Regions from separate parts of the Arthrobacter sp. 05T410 genome, predicted to be linked through region 2. Evidence: predicted binding sites of a transcription regulator. Region 2 holds the regulator's gene; the other holds the start of a gene.
What was found. Region 2 encodes HrcA, which represses chaperone genes, less so after heat shock. Its sites were predicted from a motif close to TTNGCACTCGNNNNNNNCGAGTGCNAA; they were not measured.
Positions count from the first base shown of each region.

Region 1: a site for HrcA is predicted at 2,913-2,939, ahead of groL (chaperonin GroEL). Genes of this name have one in related genera too.

Region 1 covers NZ_JBFTLP010000008.1:1,281-11,238, reverse strand. Annotated here, with positions in the region: gene AC1DFR_RS12465 (RNase H family protein) at 1-957, opposite strand, end outside; gene groL (chaperonin GroEL) at 1,093-2,730, opposite strand; gene AC1DFR_RS12455 (ABC transporter substrate-binding protein) at 3,026-4,294, opposite strand; gene AC1DFR_RS12450 (cold-shock protein) at 4,354-4,557, opposite strand; gene AC1DFR_RS12445 (LytR C-terminal domain-containing protein) at 4,716-5,354, opposite strand; gene AC1DFR_RS12440 (DUF3263 domain-containing protein) at 5,448-5,711, opposite strand; gene AC1DFR_RS12435 (uracil-DNA glycosylase) at 5,915-6,721, shown strand; gene AC1DFR_RS12430 (siderophore-interacting protein) at 6,773-7,612, shown strand; gene AC1DFR_RS12425 (threonine/serine exporter family protein) at 7,809-9,305, opposite strand; gene AC1DFR_RS12420 (lipid II:glycine glycyltransferase FemX) at 9,336-9,958, opposite strand, start outside.
Region 2 covers NZ_JBFTLP010000001.1:64,075-74,463, forward strand. Annotated here, with positions in the region: gene lepA (translation elongation factor 4) at 1-776, shown strand, start outside; gene hemW (radical SAM family heme chaperone HemW) at 822-2,060, shown strand; gene AC1DFR_RS00280 (DUF4870 domain-containing protein) at 2,188-2,607, opposite strand; gene AC1DFR_RS00285 (DUF3097 domain-containing protein) at 2,751-3,602, opposite strand; gene hrcA (heat-inducible transcriptional repressor HrcA) at 3,920-4,933, shown strand; gene dnaJ (molecular chaperone DnaJ) at 5,026-6,156, shown strand; gene AC1DFR_RS00300 (16S rRNA (uracil(1498)-N(3))-methyltransferase) at 6,159-6,947, shown strand; gene AC1DFR_RS00305 (GerMN domain-containing protein) at 6,998-7,879, opposite strand; gene AC1DFR_RS00310 (hypothetical protein) at 8,279-8,530, opposite strand; gene AC1DFR_RS00315 (DNA polymerase IV) at 8,655-9,728, shown strand; gene AC1DFR_RS00320 (N-acetyltransferase family protein) at 9,817-10,314, shown strand; gene AC1DFR_RS00325 (GNAT family N-acetyltransferase) at 10,369-10,389, opposite strand, start outside.

The DNA of each region.
Region 1 (9,958 bases), on a different contig from region 2:
GCGGTAGGTCAGCAGGATGGTCTTCTCACCCAGCCGGTCCGCGCCCAACAGTTCCAGCTCCACGGCTCCGCCCGGGTTGTCCTCGAGTGACATCATCATGGCGTCGCGGGTCCAGATCCGGCCGGAGCTGCCGATTTCGGTGAAGTCCGGGTGGAGCAGCACGCCCGTGCGGCCCAGGTCTGCCCGGGTTTCGGGGCGGAGCAGTTCGCGTTCGAGGGACTCGACGACGGCTTCGGCGCTGGCCTCCGCCCGGTCTACGGCAGGTTCTTCTTCGAGTTCGCTGAAGAGGTCCGGTTCGTCGTAGGTCCCCGGCGCGCCAAAGAGTTCCTGCTGGCCGGCTGGCGCCGGGGCTGCCTGCGGCCGGGTCGCGGCCGCAGGGGCGGCTGCGGGTGGGGCGGCGGACTGGGCGGCGGGCTGCATCTTGTCCTGCTGTGTCTTGTCCTGCTGTGTTTTGCCCGCTGGGGGTTCGCCCGCTGGCGGTTCGCCCTCCGGGGTGCCGAACCCGGGACCCTGCCGGACGGCCACGCCCTGCTGGTACGCCGTGGCCGCTGCCCGGGCGCGGACGTCCGCCGCCTCGTTGAGCTCGTGCCCCGCGTGGCCCCGCACCCATTCGAAGGTGTACTTGCGGCCCACGAGCGCCTGGTCGATGTCCTTGAGGAGGTCCACGTTCAGCACCGGCTTGCCGTCGGCTTTGCGCCAGCCCTTGCGTTTCCACCCGGGCATCCACTTGGTCACGGCGTTGATGACGTACTGGCTGTCGCAGAGGATCAGCAGGTCTTCCCCGGGCATGTGCGCCGTTGCCCGGAACAGGTCCAGCACCGCCATCAGTTCGCCCTGGTTGTTCGTGCCGTGGGGCCACCCCCCGGCCCGCCAGCAGTCGTCATTCACGTACCAGGCCCAGCCGGCCGGGCCAGGATTTCCTAAGGCCGAACCGTCGGCCGCTGCTGTAATCGTCACTGACCTATCCTGCCAGAACCCGCCGACGCCCACCGACGCTCCCTTGGACAGGGGCAGCGCTTAACCGGCGACGGCGGCCCCACCCGAAGGTGGGACCGCCGTCGTCGAACAGCCGGTGATGGCTGGCGCGGGTGGTTAGAAACCGCCCATGCCGCCCATGCCGCCCATGTCGTCGCCGCCGCCCATCGGGGCGCCACCCTTCTCGGGCTTGTCGGCTACAACGGCCTCGGTGGTGAGGAAGAGGCCGGCGATGGAAGCCGCGTTCTGCAGGGCAGAGCGGGTTACCTTGACCGGGTCGTTGATGCCGGCGGCCAGCAGGTCGACGTACTCGCCGGTGGCGGCGTTGAGGCCGTGGCCTGCGGGCAGGCCGCGGACCTTGTCCACGACGACGCCGGGCTCGAGGCCGGCGTTGAAGGCGATCTGCTTCAGCGGGGCGTCGATGGCAACGCGGACGATGTTCGCGCCGGTTGCTTCGTCACCGGAGAGCTGCAGGTTCGCGAATGCCTTGGCGCCGGCCTGGATCAGGGCAACGCCACCGCCGGCGACGATGCCCTCTTCGACAGCAGCCTTGGCGTTGCGGACGGCGTCCTCAATGCGGTGCTTGCGTTCCTTGAGCTCGACCTCGGTTGCGGCGCCGGCCTTGATGACTGCAACGCCGCCGGCCAGCTTGGCCAGGCGCTCCTGCAGCTTCTCGCGGTCGTAGTCGGAATCGGAGTTCTCGATCTCGGCGCGGATCTGGGACACGCGGCCGGCGATCTGGTCGGCGTCGCCTGCACCCTCGACGATCGTGGTCTCGTCCTTGGTGACAACAACCTTACGGGCCTTGCCAAGGAGTTCGAGTCCGGCGGTCTCAAGCTTGAGGCCGACTTCCTCGGAGATGACCTGGCCACCGGTGAGGATGGCGATGTCGGCCAGCTGCGCCTTGCGGCGGTCGCCGAAGCCCGGAGCCTTGACGGCGACGGACTTGAAGGTGCCGCGGATCTTGTTGACGATCAGGGTGGCCAGGGCCTCGCCCTCGATGTCTTCGGCAATGATCAGCAGCGGCTTGTTGGACTGCATGACCTTTTCCAGGACAGCAACCAGTTCCTTGACGTTGGAGATCTTGGAGTTGACGATCAGGATGTACGGATCCTCAAGGACCGTTTCCTGGCGCTCAGCGTCGGTGACGAAGTAGGCGGAGATGTAGCCCTTGTCGAAGCGCATGCCTTCGGTCAGCTCCAGCTCGAGGCCGAACGTGTTCGACTCCTCGACGGTGATGACGCCTTCCTTGCCGACCTTGTCGAGGGCTTCGGCGATCAGGGCGCCGATCTCGTTGTCGCCGGCGGAGATGGACGCGGTGGCGGCGATCTCTTCCTTGGTCTCGATTTCCTTGGCGGAGGCCAGGAGCTCGACGGTGACCGCGTCAACAGCCTTCTCGATGCCGCGCTTGAGGGACAGCGGGTCAGCGCCGGCCGCTACGTTGCGCAGGCCTTCCTTGACCAGGGCCTGTGCCAGCACGGTTGCCGTGGTGGTGCCGTCGCCTGCGACGTCATCCGTCTTCTTGGCAACTTCCTTGACCAGCTCGGCGCCGATCTTTTCGTAGGGATCGTCCAGCTCGATCTCCTTGGCGATGGAAACACCATCGTTGGTGATCGTGGGGGCGCCCCACTTCTTTTCGAGGACGACGTTGCGTCCCCGCGGGCCGAGGGTGACCTTGACGGCGTCGGCGAGGATGTTCAGGCCCCGCTCAAGACCGCGGCGTGCCTCTTCATCAAATGCAATGATCTTGGCCATAACGGCAGTAGTCCTTTCGGGACAGTCGTTAAGAATGAACCTTCGCTGTGGTGCCCGCGACGGACGATCCCAACCCCGCGGCCTCTGTATGCCGCCGGGTCCGGGATCTCACCCCAGCAAGGTGTTTCTTTAGCTCCTGGACCGGCTGCCCCACTTCGCGGCCGGGCGGACCGGGCGTCGTGTTAGCAGTCAGTGCGCTGGAGTGCTAAATCAATAATTAGCACTCCCCCGGGGAGAGTGCAAGCAGTGGCAGGCCGGAACCGGCCACCACGCGGGCACAATACGCTACGAGCGATCAGCCGCCGCTGCTGCTCGCGGCTTCTGTGCCGTCCACCGTGGGCAGGTTGTCCTCGCCGTAGGTCGAAACCATGTAGTTCGCTTCGGTGATGTCGCCGTGGGCATCAAAGTTGATCCGTCCGGACTGGCCGTCGTAGTCCGGCCGCTGGCCTGCCCGGAGGACGCCGACGCAGTCTTTGTAGCTCGTGCATGACTCGCTGGGCGGCTGGCTGCCGCCGGCCCCGGTTCCGCCTGCTGCCGGGGTTCCGCCGGAGACCGCGACGAGGGACGCCGCGATGGAAGTGCCGGCGTCGTCCTCTGCGGCGGCGGCGGCGACGGCGGCCAGGACGACGGCGTCGTACGTCTCGGCGGCGAACACCATGTCCTTCAGCCCGGGATCAACGGCCACGAGGTCCGCCTGAAAGGCGGCGGAGGGAAACACGCCGGGCAGGATCCCGCGTGCACCCTCGAGCGCCCGGGCGCCCAGGCCAGAGCCGTACTTGCTGACTGCTCCGTCACTGAGGACCAGCTTCTTGCCGGCGAGGCCGGCGTTGTTCAGCTCGGCGATGGCGCCCTGTGCGCCGTCGCGCGAGACCAGGATGACGGCGTCGGGGTTGGCGGCCTTAGCGGCGGCGACAGCCTGCTGAGCCTGGCCGGGGGTGAACTCCGAGTCCGCCACGACCTCCAGTCCGGACTGTTTCGCCGCGCCGCCGACGGCGGCGGCGACGTCTTTGCCGTAGTCGCCTTCCTCATGCAGGACCGCCAGGGTCCTGGCGCCGCCGTCTTTGACCAGTTTGGCGAGGACGGATGCCTGGGCGATGTCGGCGGCCGAGGTGCGGAAATAGTAGCCGCCGCTCTTGTAGTTGCTGAGCGCGGCGGCGGTGTTGGCCGGGGAGATCACGGCTACCTTGGCGTTGGCGAGCACGTCGATGGCGGCCGGGGCACGGCTGGAATCGGTCGGGCCGATCACGACGTCGGCCTTGGCGGCAACCAGCGCTTTCGCCTGGGCGGCGGTGTCCGTGCTGATGGTTTCCGGCAGCAGCTCCACCGGTTTGCCTTTGTGCCCGCCGGCAGCGTTGATCTCCTTGACGGCAAGTTTGGCCGCCGCGAGCTCGGAGGCGTTGAGGAAGTTCTGCTTGCCCGTGTTGTCCAGGATCAGGCCGATGCGCAGGATGCCGTCACCGCTGGCGTCGGCGCTGGCCACGCGGGCACTGCCCGCGGGGCCCAGGCAGCCCGTCAGGGCCAGGGCCGCTACTGTGCCCGCCGCCAGGGCGCGGCCCAGCGGCAAATGTCCTCCGCGGCGCCCGGCCGCGTTCCTTGGGGCGTTCGTGACGGCAGCCAGTACCACTAGGCGGGCCGGACGCTTTCGGCCTGCGGGCCCTTTTCGCCCTCGCCGACTTCCAGTTCCACCCGCTGGCCCTCGTCCAGGGCGCGGTAGCCTTCCCCGACGATCGCTGACCAGTGCACGAAGACGTCGTTCTCGGAACCGTCCACGGCGATGAAGCCGTAGCCCTTTTCGGCGTTGAACCATTTGACGGTTCCCAGTGCCATGGTGTCCACACTTTCAGCTAGCTTGCGTGCGGCCCACCTCGATGTGCGCCGCGGACTGCGAAGAGAAATCCGCAGATACTGTACCCACAGCGTCCCCCAGGAACGCCGGCGGCGGGCAGGGCCGCCGCCTAATAGTTATTGAGGCGTAACCGGATTGGCTACTGGTAGCCGGGGCCGAGAACGACGACAAGGGGCATGTTGAACTCGGCAGAGTCCACGAGGGTGTCGACGCCGAGGAGGGCTCCGAGTGCCTCCGCATTGTCCTTCTGCTCGACGCCGCTGTAGAAGATCACCGACGTCTGTTGCGGGACACCGCCCCAGTTGCCTGTCTCGCCCAGGACCCAGCCGTCGGAGGTGACGGTGCCGCCGACGCGGGTGGCGAGGCCGGCGGTGGTGGTCGCGTTGTAGATCGTCACCGGCTGCGTCTTGTCGACGGCGGCGGCTGTGGCGCTCGGCGTAGCTGACGGCGAAGCCGCCGGCGCGGCGGCGGCGTCCGTGCCGGCCGGCTCCGGGCTCGTCGGCGTGGGACTGGGGCTCATGGTGCTCGTGGCGGACGGGCTGCTGCTGGCAGATGCGGACGCGCTGCCACCGGCCGTCACGGCCGCGGCCTGGCCTGCGGAGAAGCCGAGCTTCGGCAGGATCAGGAAGGCCACCAGGCCGATGGCCAGGGCTACGCAGCCAGCCGCCAGGATCGGCGCCAGGCTCCGCCGCCGCGATGCCGCGACGGCCCGGTGGACTCCCTGCCGGGTAGAGGTCTCCGGGACCCGATCAAATTCATCCCGAGCGTATTTGGTCATGGTAAAACGACGTCCTTGCTGATTTCATACGGGGTGCCCGAGGCCGGAACGGACGCAACAGGACGTGCGCATCCGGCTGCTCGTGACGCGACTTTACGAATCTGTTCCCAGACGACGGGCAGTGCGGGCACGTTGGCGTGATGTACGTAGTCTACGCAATCTCTTGACCAGCATGGGATCGTGGGCCAGCGCATCCTCGGTATCGATGAGGGCATTGAGGATCTGGTAGTAGTGCGTGGCGGACAGATCGAACAGCTCGCGGATGGCCTGTTCCTTGGCCCCGGCGTACTTCCACCATTGCCGCTCCAAGGCCAGCATCTGCTGGTCGCGGGCGCTCAGCGCAGACTCCGCGGACACCCCGTCCGGGCCCGCGCCGGCGGTTGGGAATCCGGCAGAATCCCCCGCGAGCACGTGCTCTTGCGCTGTTTCGGCCACGACACACTCCTGGTTGATTCCGAAAAACCTGGCTGGTATCCGTTAAAAAGTCAGTCCCAATGCTACGGCCGAATGACAGGGTTGTCATTCGGGCGGGCGCAGAAACGGGCCTTAGCTGGGGAAGAATGGGTGCTGTGTTTGATGCCGAGTTTGACCCCGCCAGTGAATCCGACGCGCTGTTCGAGCTGGAGCCCGCAGCCGCGGACACCCTTAGCTTCGCGGACCTGGCACGCAGGCCGCTGGACGCGCTGGTTGCTCCGGACTGGGCGGGACCGCTGGCGACGGTGGAGGCGCAGTTGCGCGAAGCCCTCGCCTTTGTCGCGGGCGAAGTGGCCGCCGGGCACGGCGTACTGCCCTCGCCGGCAAACCTGCTGCGGGCTTTCCGGCAGCCCCTGGCCGGCGTCCGCGTGCTGGTGGTGGGCCAGGACCCGTATCCGACGCCGGGGCACGCCGTGGGGTTGTCCTTCGCCGTGGACGGCGCCACCCGGCCGATCCCCCGCAGCCTGGCAAACATCTACAAGGAACTTCAAGCCGATCTCGGCTTCCCCCCGCGCGTCCACGGGGACCTCAGCCACTGGGCGGACCAAGGCGTACTGCTGCTCAACAGGGTGCTCAGCGTCCGTGCCGGCGCGGCGGGCTCGCACCGGAACAAGGGCTGGGAGGCCGTGACGGCGGCGGCCATCCGGGCAGTCGCCGGCCGCTCGTCCGTATCCGGTGCGGGCCATGCCCCTCTGGTGGCGATCCTGTGGGGCAAGGATGCCGAGTCCGTGCGGCCGCTGATGGGGTCCGCCGCCGTGATCGCCAGCGCCCACCCCAGCCCGCTCTCGGCCTCGCGCGGCTTCTTCGGGTCCCGGCCGTTCAGCCGGGCCAACGCCCTGCTGCTGGAACAAGGCAGCGGGACGGTCGACTGGGAGCTTCCGCCGTTGCCGTAACAGGCCTCCGCGCAAAGCCCCCGCCGGGGGTTCTTGGTTAGGCTTAGCTGCATGACATCCGTCCCCGCAGCCACCACCGCCACCCGGAATTCGCGCCCCCAGACCGATCTGACGGTCCTGCGCAGGGAGCAGCTCTCCCCGCACATGGTCCGGATCATCGCCGGGGGCCCTGGCTTCGCCGGGTTCGTCAACAACGACTATGTGGACCGGTACGTCAAGATCGTCTTTCCGCAACCCGGCGTCGAATACCCGGATCCGCTGGATTTGTGGGCCATCCGGGAAACCATGCCGCGCAGTCAGTGGCCGCATACCCGGACCTACACGGTCCGCTGGGTGGACCCGGCGGCGCAGGAACTGGCCATTGACTTTGTGATCCACGGCGACGAGGGGCTCGCCGGCCCTTGGGCGGCCTCGGCCCAGCCCGGCGATCGCCTGACTTTCACCGGCCCCGGCGGCGGGTACAACCCGGACCCGGCCGCGGACTGGTACCTGTTTGCCGGCGATGAATCAGCGTTGCCGGCCATCGGCGCGGCGATCGAATCCCTGCCGGAAGATGCCCGCGGCCTCGCCCTGCTCGAAGTGGACAGCGACGCCGACGTCCAGGCCATCGCCGGGCCGGCCGGCGTCGAATTGCGCTGGCTGCTGCGCGGCGGCGCACCCGCCGGTGAGAGCGAACTGCTGGTCACCGCGGTGCGCGACGCCGAGTGGCCCGAGGGCCGGGTGCAGGTCTTTGCCCACGGCGAGCGGGGCTACATGAAGGGCCTCCGGGACGTGTTCTACGTGCAGCGCGGGCTGGAGCGGGCCCAGGTGTCCCTCTCGGGCTACTGGGCCAAGGGCCGGGTGGAGGACGACTTCCAGGCGGAGAAGAAGCTGCCGATAGGCAAGATCTAGCGGGGCAAGATCTAACGGCGCAAGATCTGGCGGCGCGAGATTAGGCGGCGCGAGATTTTGCGCTGCGGAGTTTCCCCACCTTTGCCACCACGACGCCGGGACACGCCGGCGCGGCGGGCTGACATGCCGTCGCGTCCCGGCAAAAGTGGGGAAACCCGGCGCCTTAGGGGAGCCGGACGGGCATTCCTCGCAAGATCTAGCGGCGGCGGGCCCTGCGCCGTTCGTTGCTCGCCAGGCTCCGCGTCAGGGGCCGCGCCAGGGTGTCGCCGAGCACGATGCCGGCAGCGACACCGAGCACGATGGCTCCGGCGTTGAGCATGCCGCCGGCGCCCATGAGAATCTCCGATTCCTCGATGGTCAATACATACATCGACCGGAATATAGTGAGTCCGGGGAGCAGAATCAGCGCGGCGGGAACGGCCACCACCAGCTGCGGGGCGCCCATCCGGAGGGCCACGACGCGGGCCAGCAGGCCGATCACCACGGCAGCGAGGGCCGGGGCGAAGCGGGATCCGATGCCCAGGGCGTCGCCGCCGATGAGGACCAGGTAGCCCACCACCCCCACGGCCGCCGTCGGCAGCAGCAGCTTCCAGCTGGTCTGTTCGGTGATGCCGATCATCAGCACCGCGATGGCGATCAGGATGACCACGGCCCACCACGGATACGCCGGAGGGAATGTTTCGGTGACATTGATCGCCTCCATGCCGGTCATATCCCCGACTACGAAGCCGACGGCAATGCCGGCAACGAGCGCGCCGAAGGTCAGCATGGTGGAGAGGAAACGGCCGGCCGCCGTGACGGGGAAGCCGTTGATCGCGTCCTGCACCGAGGAGACGAGCCGGCCGGTCGGCAGTAGCAGCAGGATTCCGCCGACCACCACGATGGCCGGCGGTATCTGGATTCCTACCATGCCGCCGAAACGCCATAACAGCAGGGCGATGAAGGTGACCAGGAAGGAACACGAGGCGGTGACGAAGAAGTCAGGTGTGCGCCACCGCCCTAGCTGCCTGGCCAGCAGGCTCACCAGCAGGTTGGAGACGAAAGCGACCGCAGAGGCTCCGAGGTCGCCGCCGAGAACACCGACGAAGACGGCCGAGAACACGCCGAATGCCACGGTGACCATCCAGCGCGGGAATGGCTTGGAACTGTGGGTGATGTCCTCAAGCCGTCGCACAGCCTCCTCACGTCCCACGCCGCCGGAGACGATGTCCGTGACGAGCTGGTGCACCTTGGCCAAGCCCGCGTAGTTGTTGGTCCAGGACCGCACGACACGAAGCAACGTGATGGGCGTCTGGTCCTTCGGGGCATAGTTGATGGCCACCGACTGGTTGGTGATGTCCACTTCGATGTTCTTCAGTCCCAGGGCGGCCGTGATGGCGATGATGCTGGTCTCAACTTCCAGGGCTCCGGCGCCGTAACGGAACATCGATTCCGCCAGATGCAAGGCAAAGTCGATCGTCTTGCGGGCCGAGGCGTCGACGCCGCCGACCTGGATCATCGGGTTCGCATAGGGGCTGCCGGCGAGCCGGTCAACGATGCTCATGGGCGCCGTCGGCGGGTTCTCGCCCTGTACCAACCTGCGCAACATGCGCTTCGCGGCGGCGTTCTGGCGCACCTCCACCGGCGACATCGGCTGCGTTCGGGGCAGGCCGTCCGTGGGCGGCCTGCGGTGGCCGCTGTATCCGTTATTCATTCCGGCCTCCTCACTGTCCTCGTCGGCTGTTTAGTAAAACTGCTGGCCCGTGCGCCGGGTGTAGACCTGGCGGGCCACGCGCTCCCCCGCCATCATCCAGGCCTTGTACTTCAGCGGGCTCAGGACCTGGTCATAGCAGCCGACAAAGTCGGTCACGGTTTTGCTGAAGCTGGTCTTGAACAGGCCCAGGCCATGGAACGGGTTTGAGGTGTCCTTGAGCTTGTCGCTCGGCGGCGTGCCGCAGAAGTCGTATTCGGTGCAGCCAAGGTCCTTGACCTGGTTGATTGCGGTCCACTGCACCAGGTGCGAGTCGCCGTACTGGCCACGCTTCTGCAGGGAGCCGCCGTCCTTGTACGTTCCCTTGCGGCCGTAGTTGATCACGAATGCGCCCACCGAGGGCACCCCGTTTTCGTACACGAAGAGCAGCCTGCCCTGATCCCGCTTCAGAAAGTTGGTCCAGAACTGGCGGTAGTACTCGTACTCGCGCACCCGGACCTGGGACTTGGCTTCCACCGTGGTGGTCATCAGGGCATACATGGCCCGGAAGTTCTCTTCCGTGGGCTCGACGTTGTGGACTTCCACGCCCTCGCGGATGGCGCGGCGCACGGCGTTGCGGCCCCGGGAGTGCAGGTTGCGCAGCAGCTGGTTTTCCT
Region 2 (10,389 bases):
TGCACCTGGAAATCACCCGCGAGCGGCTCGAACGCGAATACAACCTGGACCTCATTTCCACCGCGCCCAACGTGGAATACGAGGTCACGCTGGAGGACAAGAAGGTCGTCCACGTCACCAACCCCAGCGAATACCCCACCGGCAAGATCGCTGAGGTCCGTGAGCCGATGGTGTCCGCCACCATCCTTGCGCCGAACGAGTTTGTCGGCGCCATCATGGAGCTGTGCCAGAGCCGGCGCGGCGTCATGGGCGGCATGGACTACCTCTCCGAGGACCGGGTGGAAATCCGCTACCGCCTGCCGCTGGCCGAAATCGTCTTCGATTTCTTCGACATCCTCAAATCCAAGACCCGCGGCTACGGGTCACTGGACTGGAAGGCCGACGGCGAGCAGGTGGCCGACCTGGTCAAGGTGGACATCATGCTCCAGGGCGAACAGGTTGATGCGTTCTCCGCCATCACCCACCGCGACAAGGCCTACGCCTACGGCGTGATGATGACCGGCAAGCTGCGCGAACTCATCCCGCGCCAGCAGTTCGAGGTGCCTATCCAGGCCGCCATCGGCTCCAGGATCATCGCCCGCGAAAGCATCCGCGCCATCCGCAAGGACGTCCTTGCCAAGTGCTACGGCGGTGACATCACCCGAAAGCGCAAGCTGCTGGAAAAGCAGAAGGAAGGCAAGAAGCGCATGAAGATGGTGGGCCGCGTCGAGGTGCCGCAGGAGGCTTTCATCGCCGCGCTGACAACGGACGAGTCCAAGGACAAGGCCAAGAAGTAACGGTGCAGGTAATGATTGTTGCTGCAGTATCGGCAGGCCGGGCCCGTGCCTAGCGTTCTTCCCCTCGGCGACCCGGCGCCGGCGGACGGGCTGCTGCCCGCCCAGGCGGGCGACGGCGCCGATCAGCGCGCATTCGGGCTGTACGTGCACATCCCGTTCTGCGCGGTCCGCTGCGGGTACTGCGATTTCAACACCTACACCGCCACGGAGCTGGGTGGCGGGGCCTCCCAGGACGCCTACGCCGCCACCGCGATCGCGGAAGTGGAGTTCGCCGCCGCGGTCCTGAAGGGCAGCGGCCTGCCCGGCCGCCCCCTCAGCACGGTCTTCTTCGGCGGCGGCACCCCCACCCTGCTGCCGGCGGAGGACCTGGCGCGCATACTCAGCGCCGCGATCGACGCCTGGGGACTGCAGCCCGGCGCCGAGGTGACCACCGAGGCAAACCCCGATTCCGTCACGCCCGCATCCCTGCAGCTGCTGGCCGACGCCGGGTTCACCCGCGTTTCGTTTGGCATGCAGTCGGCCGTGCCGCACGTCCTGAAGGTCCTGGACCGCACCCACACGCCCAGCCGGGTGCCCGAGGTGGTGCAGTGGGCGCGTAATGCCGGGCTCTCGGTCAGCCTCGACCTCATTTACGGGACGCCGGGGGAGTCGTTGGAGGACTGGCGCTACTCGCTCGAGACCGCACTGTCCTACGCCCCCGACCACATCAGCGCCTATGCCCTGATCGTTGAAGACGGCACCAAGCTTGCCGCGCAGATCCGCCGTGGCGAAGTGCCGGAAATCGACGACGACGACCACGCCGCCAAATACGAACTCGCCGACGAACTGATTTCCGCCGCCGGGCTCAACTGGTACGAGGTCAGCAACTGGTCCCGCACCCCCGAACAGGCCTGCCGGCACAACCTCGCTTACTGGCGTGGGGACGACTGGTGGGGCATCGGGCCCGGGGCACACTCGCACGTGGGCGGTGTCCGCTGGTGGAACGTCAAGCACCCCACCGCCTACGCCAACCGCCTCGGCGCCGGCGCCTCACCCGCCGCCGGACGCGAAACGCTGGACTCTGAAACCCGCAACGTGGAACGGGTCATGCTCGAGGCCCGGCTCAATTCCGGGCTCGACATCCCAAGCCTCGGCGGCCTGGGGGACACCGGCAGGCACGCTGTGGCGGGGCTGATCGCGGACGGCCTCGTGGACCCCGCGGCGGCTTTCAAAGGCCGGCTCATTCTCACCCTTAAGGGCCGGCTGCTGGCCGACGCCGTCGTCCGCAGGATCCTGCCGGACTAGTCTGCCCGGCAAAACTTCCACGACTTGGCTGCCCGCATCAGCGGCCACAACACCCTGCCGCACAAAACAGAGCCGGCCGCTGCCCCTGACGGGCGGCGGCCGGCTCTCGTGCTTGGGTCCGGGCCGGCTATTTGATCCAGCGCAGGTTGAATTCGTAGCGGTGCGGCTGGCCGCGGTTGACGTGGATGCCTGCCGCCACCGAGAAGCACGTCACGGCGATCCAGATCACCGTGGCGAGCACGGCGAAGAGGTTGCCCACCACCGGGATGAAGACCAGCAGATTGGCCAGCACCGCGGCCAGGGTCGGCGGCAGCGTGAAATTGAGGGCTTCCTTGGATTCCTGTGCCGTGAACGGGCCGCGGTCCTTGAAGATGAGGTAGATCAGCAGCGACGGCACGCAGCCCAGGATGCCGCCGAAGTGCGCGAGCGTGGCCCACTGGCGGTCCTCGCTGGCCGTCAGCGGCAGCGCGTTTGCCGGAACGCCATGGTACGGGGGCTGGCCATGGCCAGCCTGATTGCCCGTGTGTTCGCGTGCGTTATCTGCCACGGTGTAGCCCTTCGGATTGCGGTGATGCGTTGCTGCCTGGGTTGTGCCTGAAATAGCCGGGACCGCGCTGGAAGCGCGGCCGCCGTTTCAAGAATACTTGCTCGGGCAAGGAAATGGAGATCAGAGGCGGCCGCCGCGGCGGACTAGGGCACGGTGAGGAAGTCAATGACCTCTTCCACGCGGCCAAGCAGCGACGCCTCCAGATCAGCGTAGCTGCGGACAGCCCCTAGGAGTTTCTGCCAGCCGAGGCCGATGTCCTCCTTCGTGGAGTGGGGCCACCCGAAAGCCATCAGGATCCCGGTCTTCCAGTCCGTGCCGCGGGGGATCACGGGCCACTGCTCGATCCCCAGGACCGAGGGCCGGATGGCCTGCCACACGTCCACGTAGGGGTGCCCCACAATCAGGACGTTGCCTGCGGCGCCCGGTGAGGCCATGACGGCGTCGGCGATCCGCGACTCCTTGGAGTCTGCCACCAAGTGGTCTACGAGCACGCCGAGGCGCCGCCCGGGGCCCGGGCCGAAGTCCGCCACGGCGGCCGCGAGGTCGTCAATGCCGTGCAGGGGCTCGACGACGATGCCCTCCACCCGGAGGTCATCGCCCCAGACCTTCTCCACCAGCTCGGCGTCGTGCTTTCCTTCCACCCAGATGCGGCTGGCCTTGGCCACCTGTGCGCGCTGCCCCGCCACCCGCACCGAGCCCGACGCCGTGCGGCCGGCACCGGCGGCCGGTGCCGTCTTCTTCGGGGCCGGCGGCATCAGGCGGATGGGCTGGCCGTCCAAGAGGAAGCCGAAGCCGAGGCGGAAGGACCGCGACTTGCCCCGCCGGTCCTCCAGCGCCACCACGTGCATGCCGCCGGACTTCTCCACGCGGGTTACGGCGCCCACCCAGCCGGACTGGACCTCCTCGAGGACCATCCCGCGTTCCACCGGGACTTCCGGCAGCTGGGTCTTGGCGGGGGCGGACAGGTCCTGGGGTCCCCAGTTCTGGTACGACATCTCTTCACGCTTACTTTGCACTCGGAATGTACGGCGGTCGGTGGAACTCTCCGGGGGCCGGAACCGGACCGCGACGGCGCGGCAACGGCAGCGTCTGCCACGGTCTCGGCGCCGGCGTGACGGGAATCGCGTTCCCGCGGGCCACGCCTGGAGCGAATCCAATGCTAACAACGCGGCGACTCATATTAGACTGGTTAGCACTTAGGCATGTCGAGTGCTAACCCTTGTCCTGCGGCGGGCCGTCCGTGCACCACTTGTGGACCCGGACCGGACGCGGGGGTGGCACCGGCTGCGGGACAGTCGATTGGAGGTGGAGCGTGAGCGAACCGCGCAAACTCGAAGTGCTGCGCGCCATCGTGGAGGACTACGTCCATTCGCGTGAGCCCGTTGGTTCCAAAGCGCTCGTCGAACGGCACCATCTCGGCGTCTCGAGCGCCACGATCCGAAATGACATGGCGGCGCTGGAAGACGAGGGCCTGATCACGGCACCGCACACGAGTGCAGGCCGGATCCCCACTGACAAGGGCTACCGGTTGTTCGTCGACCAGATCTCAGCGGTGAAGCCGTTGTCCCAGGCCGAGCGCCGGGCCATCCAGGCGCTGCTGGAAGGATCCGAGGACCTCGACGACATCCTTGACCGGACCGTGAGGCTCCTCTCGCACCTGACCAACCAGGTCGCCGTCGTGCAGTATCCGCTGCTCAGCCGCGCCCGGGTGCGGCACATTGAGTTCGTGCTGCTGGCGCCCAGGAAAGTGCTGGCTGTTCTGATCGCTGACACGGGCAAGGTGGAGCAGCGCGTGATCGACGTCGGGCAGGACATTCCCGACGACGCGCTGTCGGAATTGCGGAGCAGCTTTCTGGCCAGCCTCTCCGGTACGCCGCTGAGCCTGATGCCGCAGCTGCTGCCCGCCGTCGTTGCCGGTGGCCCGCCCGCGCGGCGCGGAGCAGCCCAGGCGCTGGCCCGCGGCCTTGAGGCCCTGGCCACGAGCAGCCGTGAAGAGCGCATGGTCATGGCCGGCACCGCAAACCTGGCCCGCTCCAATGTGGACTTCCCGCTCAGCATCGGCCCCGTGCTGGAGGCCCTCGAGGAACAGGTGGTCATGCTCCGCCTGCTCAGCGAAATGGCCGAAGACCCGCGCGGCGTGACCGTCAGCATCGGCCGGGAAAACCCCTACGACGGTCTCGCCGAGGCCTCGGTCGTGGCCACCGCCTACGGGCCGGACGCCACGGCCAAGGTCGGAGTGCTTGGGCCCACCCGGATGGACTATCCCACCACCATGGCCGCCGTCCGAGCGGTGGCCCGCTACCTTTCGAGGATCCTGGGGCCCTGACGGGTCCGGGACCGAATACGACTTCTTGCCCCACAGGCAGTGCCCCACAGGCAGTACCCCACAGGCAGTACAACAAGGAAGAGATACACACTTTGAGCAGCCACTACGACGTTCTTGGAGTCTCCCGCGACGCATCGGGGGAGGAGATCAAGAAGGCCTACCGGAAACTGGCCCGGACCCTGCACCCGGACGTGAACCCCGGGGAGGACGCCTCGGACAGGTTCAAGGCCGTCACGCACGCCTACGAGGTCCTCTCCGATCCGCAGAAGCGCCGGGTCTATGACACCACCGGCAACGAGAACGGCACCGACAACGGGTTCGGCGGCGGCAGCTACTCGGGCCAGGGCTTCGCCTTCCAGGACATCTTCGAGACCTTCTTCGGCGCTGGTGGCGGCCAGGGCGGCCCGGCGTCCCGGGTCCGCCGCGGCCAGGACGCGCTGATCAGCGTCCGGATCGACCTCCGCGATGCGGTGTTCGGCGTGAACAAAAAGCTCGAGGTCGACACGGCCGTCATCTGCCCCACCTGCGAGGGATCCTGCTGCCGGGAGGGCACCCACCCGGTCCGCTGCGACATCTGTGGCGGCAGCGGTCAGGTCCAGCGCGCCGTGCGGTCCATCCTGGGCCAGGTCATGACGTCCGCCCCCTGCGGGTCTTGCGAGGGCTTCGGCACCGTCATCAAGGACCCGTGCAACGAATGCAGCGGCCAGGGCCGGATCCGCAGCCGCCGCTCGCTGACCGTCAAGGTCCCGGCCGGCGTGGCCACCGGCACCCGCATCCAGCTGTCCGGCCAGGGCGAGGCCGGCCCTGCCGGCGGCCCCGCCGGGGACCTGTACGTGGAGATCAGGGTCAACAACGACGCCACTTACGTGCGCGAGGGCGATGACCTGCACGCGAGCCTCAACATTCCCATGACGGCGGCCGCCCTCGGCACCGAAATATCCCTCGACACCTTCGACGGACAGCAGGAGATCGACGTCAAGGCCGGCACCCAGTCCGGCGAGATCATCACCCTTCGCGGTCTTGGCGTCACGCACCTGCGCGGCCACGGCCGCGGCGATCTGAAGGTGCACCTGCAGGTGGAAACACCGGTCAAGCTCGATCACGTCCAGGAGGAACTTCTCCGCCAGCTGGCCAAGCACCGTGGCGAGCACCTCACGGAAGGAAAGCTTGCGGCCAGCGGCGGCGTCTTCGCCAAACTGCGGGACCGGCTCGGTAACCTGTAGCGGTGAGTAACCCGGTCTTCTTCACCGCCCCAGGCACCCTGGACCAGCAGGTCCCCGGCTCGGCCTTCGTCCTCGAGGGAACCGAGGCCCGCCACGCCGTCACCGTCAAACGGATCGGCGTCGGCGAAGCGGTCGACATCGCGGACGGCGCAGGCAAGCGCCTGACCGGCACCGTGACAGCCGTCGCTGCCGGGGAGCTGAGCGTCGAATGCGTGGACCTGGCTGAGGAACCACGGCCAGGAACACGGCTGGTCCTGGTCCAGGCCCTGGCGAAGGGCGACCGCGATGAACTGGCGGCCGAGACCGCGACCGAGTTGGGCATCGACGCCGTCATTCCCTGGCAGGCCGAGCGGTCCATTGTGCGGTGGAAGGCTGAGCGGGCCGCGAAGGCGCATGCCAAGTGGCAGTCGGTGGTGACGGCAGCCGCCAAACAGGCGCGCCGGGCATGGATTCCCGAGGTCCGGGCCGCCGTCGACGGCGCCGGGCTGCAGGCGGCCGTAACGGCGGCAGACCTCGCCGTCATCCTGCACGAAGACGCCGTGCGCCCGCTGCGGCAGGTACTCGAGGCCTGGCTGGAAAGTGTTGGGCCCGGCGATGTTGTGGCAGATGATGCCGGATCCCGTGAGGTCCTGCTGATCGTGGGTCCGGAAGGCGGCATCAGCCCGCGGGAGGTGACCCGGCTTTGCGACGCCGGCGCAGTTACGGCCCTTTTGGGGCACCATGTGCTGCGTTCGTCCACGGCCGGGCCCGCCGCCACTGTGCTGGCCAGCGACATCCTCGGCCGCTGGTGACCTGCGGCAGCCGCCGCCGCAGGTGACGTGATGCCTTGTTGAGGTGACGGCTACTTGACCGTGAACCCGCGGGTGTCCTGGAATACTTCCTTGGCGCTGTCGGATGCGTCCACCTGGGACACCCGGACCTCGTAATTGCCCGGGCCGAGGTTCACGGACAAGGTGAACAGCCCGGGCCGGGCTGCATCGGCGGAGGCGGTGGCGCTGCCGTTGAGATACGCGGTCTTGGCGTTGTCGCCGTCGCCGTCGACCTTGAGGATCGCCCAGCGGAGCTTCCCGCCCTGGACGGTGCTGCGGCCGCTGATCTTGACCGAACCGTCGGCCACGGACGTGCCCTCCTGCGGATCAATGATCCACACTGGTGCCACCATCCCGGCGCTGCGGGAGGTCGGCTCGCCCAGGCGGACATGGTTGAAGGCGACGTAGTCGGTGTGACCGTCCACCAGCACAACCACCTGGACCTGCTGTCCGGCATCGATGAGGCCGGCGCTGGCCGCGGCAGCTGTCGCCGTGTAGACGAGCTGCTGGATGGCGCGCTCGGCCATGGCCGCATCCACGTTGCTGTTGAAGGCATCAGCGGAGACATCCACCGTGATGACGTTCTTGCCGGAAATCGAGGTCGCCAGCTTCTTCGGATTTTGCCAGGGCGTGAAAAAATCCGGGTCCAATGGCTTCTGCGACATCATGACCCGCAGGGCGCGGGTGACGGGATTGTCCTGATCCGGAACGTCGCGGAACTCGCGGTAGAGAAACGCGTTGTCATTGCCACGGCCGATCCAATACACCGGAGCCTTGTTCGACGTCTGGGCAGTCTCCAGCGGTGCGCTCGTGGTGGGGGCGCCCGACGCCGGGGCGGGAATGAGCTCTGATGGGCTGCTGGAATTCGTGATGCCGCTCTGCGGCGTCGCCACGCAGCCGGACAGGACGAGCACGGCAGGCAGCGCCAACGCCAGCGCGACGCGGCGGACGCGCCCCGCCGATGGCTGCTGAACTCCACGCTTCCTGATGCCGCTGTCCCTTCGTCGTACGCCCCGCGTTCCGGGGTGATGATCCGTTTGTAGCCGTCGTCGGCCGTCGACGGCCGCCCCATCCCTCACCGGCCGGAGACCGGCCCGGCGATCCCGGGACAGCCGGATTCCAGCATGGCACACGGGCGCGGCGCGGCAGCCGGGTTTGGGCCCTGGCGCCGGAACTGCAACGGGAACGATATGAGGCCGATACAAAGTTGATACCTAATGGCGTCCGCTTGTGGTTCCTGGCACTGACATGGTCCGGCCGCGTCTCCATGCCTGCCGTGCCAGCAGCCCGATGGTGAACTGGCACGGCAGGCACTATCCTGCGATGAGTTCCTTGACGGGCCCCTCGTGCAGGGCCAGGTAGACGTCGTCCCGGATCCGATTCGCCTCCGGGTCTGTCATGGTCCGGGCGAGGGGACGCAGCACCAGGCGTATCAGTGCATTGGCCTGCCCATCGCTGAGGCGGAGTCGTTTCGTCGCCGCTGCGGGGAGGTCAGCGCAGGGCGTCAGGGCCAGGAGTTCGACACTTTCCAGATCGTCGGCCTTTGCGCCCAACGCTGTTCGCACCCGGTCTCCAAGCACTTCGGCATCCAGGTCAGCGGGCACGGGAGGGCGCGTCGACGACGGCGAGTCCGGCCAGGCTTGGTGGAGGGCCGATGCTTGCTAGGGATGTTTAGGGCACACTGGTGGCGTGAGCGGAATCCCATGGGTGCTGCACGTCGATCTCGACCAGTTCATCGCGGCGGTTGAAGTGCTCCGGCGGCCGGAGCTTGCTGGCAAGCCGATCATTGTCGGCGGTCGGGGCGACCCCACGGAACGCGCCGTGGTGTCGACGGCATCCTACGAAGCGAGGGCATTCGGCGTGGGTTCCGGAATGCCCTTACGCATTGCGGCCCGGAAAGTGCCCGATGCTGTGATCCTGCCCGTCGATCAGGAGGCTTACCTCGCGGCGTCTGAAACGGTCATGGCTACCCTGCGCGCGCAGCCCGGCGCCACAGTGCAGGTGCTGGGGTGGGATGAAGCTTTTGTAGGCACCGAGACAGAGAATCCGGAAGCCTACGCCCGGCAGGTGCAGGCCGCTGTCCTGGAGCGAACGCAGCTTCACTGCAGCGTGGGCATCGGCGACACCCTGGTACGAGCCAAGGTCGCCACCGGTTTCGGCAAGCCGGCCGGCGTCTTCCGTCTCACTGCCGCGAACTGGCTCGACGTCATGGGCAGTCGGCCCACCAAGGAGCTCTGGGGCGTCGGAACCAAGGTGTCGGGCAGGCTGGCCAAACTCGGCATCAACACAGTGGCCGAGCTAGCCGCGTCCGACCCCCGGGACCTGGTCCCGGAGTTCGGCCCCAGGATGGGACCTTGGTACGCGGAGCTCGGACGCGGGGACGGCGCCAGCGTTGTGGACGATACCCCGTGGGTTGCCCGCGGGCATAGCCGGGAGACCACCTTCCAGCGCGACCTGACCGAACCCGCCCAGGTCGACGACGCCGTGAGGGAGCTGACAGCGCGCGTCCTGGAGGATGTTGTGGCCGAAGGTCGGCCCGTGGTTGGGCTGACCCTAAAGGTCCGCTACGCGCCGTTCGTCACCAAAACCCACGCGAGGAAGCTTCCCGAGACATTCGACCGGGACGAAATCCTCGCGGAGGCGTTGGACCTCGCAGCCGGAATCGAAGCAGACCGTCCGATCCGGCTCCTGGGCCTGCGGGCCGAAATGGCAATGCCCGACGATGCCCGAAAGGGACATACGCCGACACGCGGCGGCTGGTGACGGCGTCGCTTCCTCCCCGGTGCGGCGTTCTACCGGCCGGCTGCAAAATGACCCTGGGAAGCCCCCAAGTCAAAGTTAGGCTGGGACGATGGAATATCAGATCCGCCAGGCCGCGGTCGAGGACGCTGATGCCGTGGTTAGGATGCACACCCTGGCCCATGAGGAATGCTACGGGCACCTTTTGTCCCCGACGTTCTTCGATGCGCGCCGTGCCAGCATGCCGCTGCGCGTGGAAAAACGCCGGCCGTATCTGGACAGCGCCCAGCCGCGAATCATCGCCGTGGACGAGGGCAATGAAATAGTTGGATTTGCCGACGCAGGCACGGGGCGTGACGATGACCTGCCCGGCGAACTTGAGCTTTACTCCATTTACACTCTGAGGCGCACCCATGGCACTGGGCTCGGTGTCGCCCTGTTGAAGGCCGCCCTCGGCGATTTACCCGCCTACCTGTGGGTCCTTGAGGCCAACGTGCGCGCTCAGGCCTTTTACGTCAAGAACGGTTTTCAGCCCGATGGGACGCGTAAGTTGCTTTCACCCGAGTGGGAGGAACTACCTGAAATACGGATGGTCCGCTCCGACATTTAGCCGGGCAGGTGCCACGCTGACCACCGGCTGAGGTCACCTGCCGTGCGTGCGTTTTCAGCTGGTGCCGACCGCTGT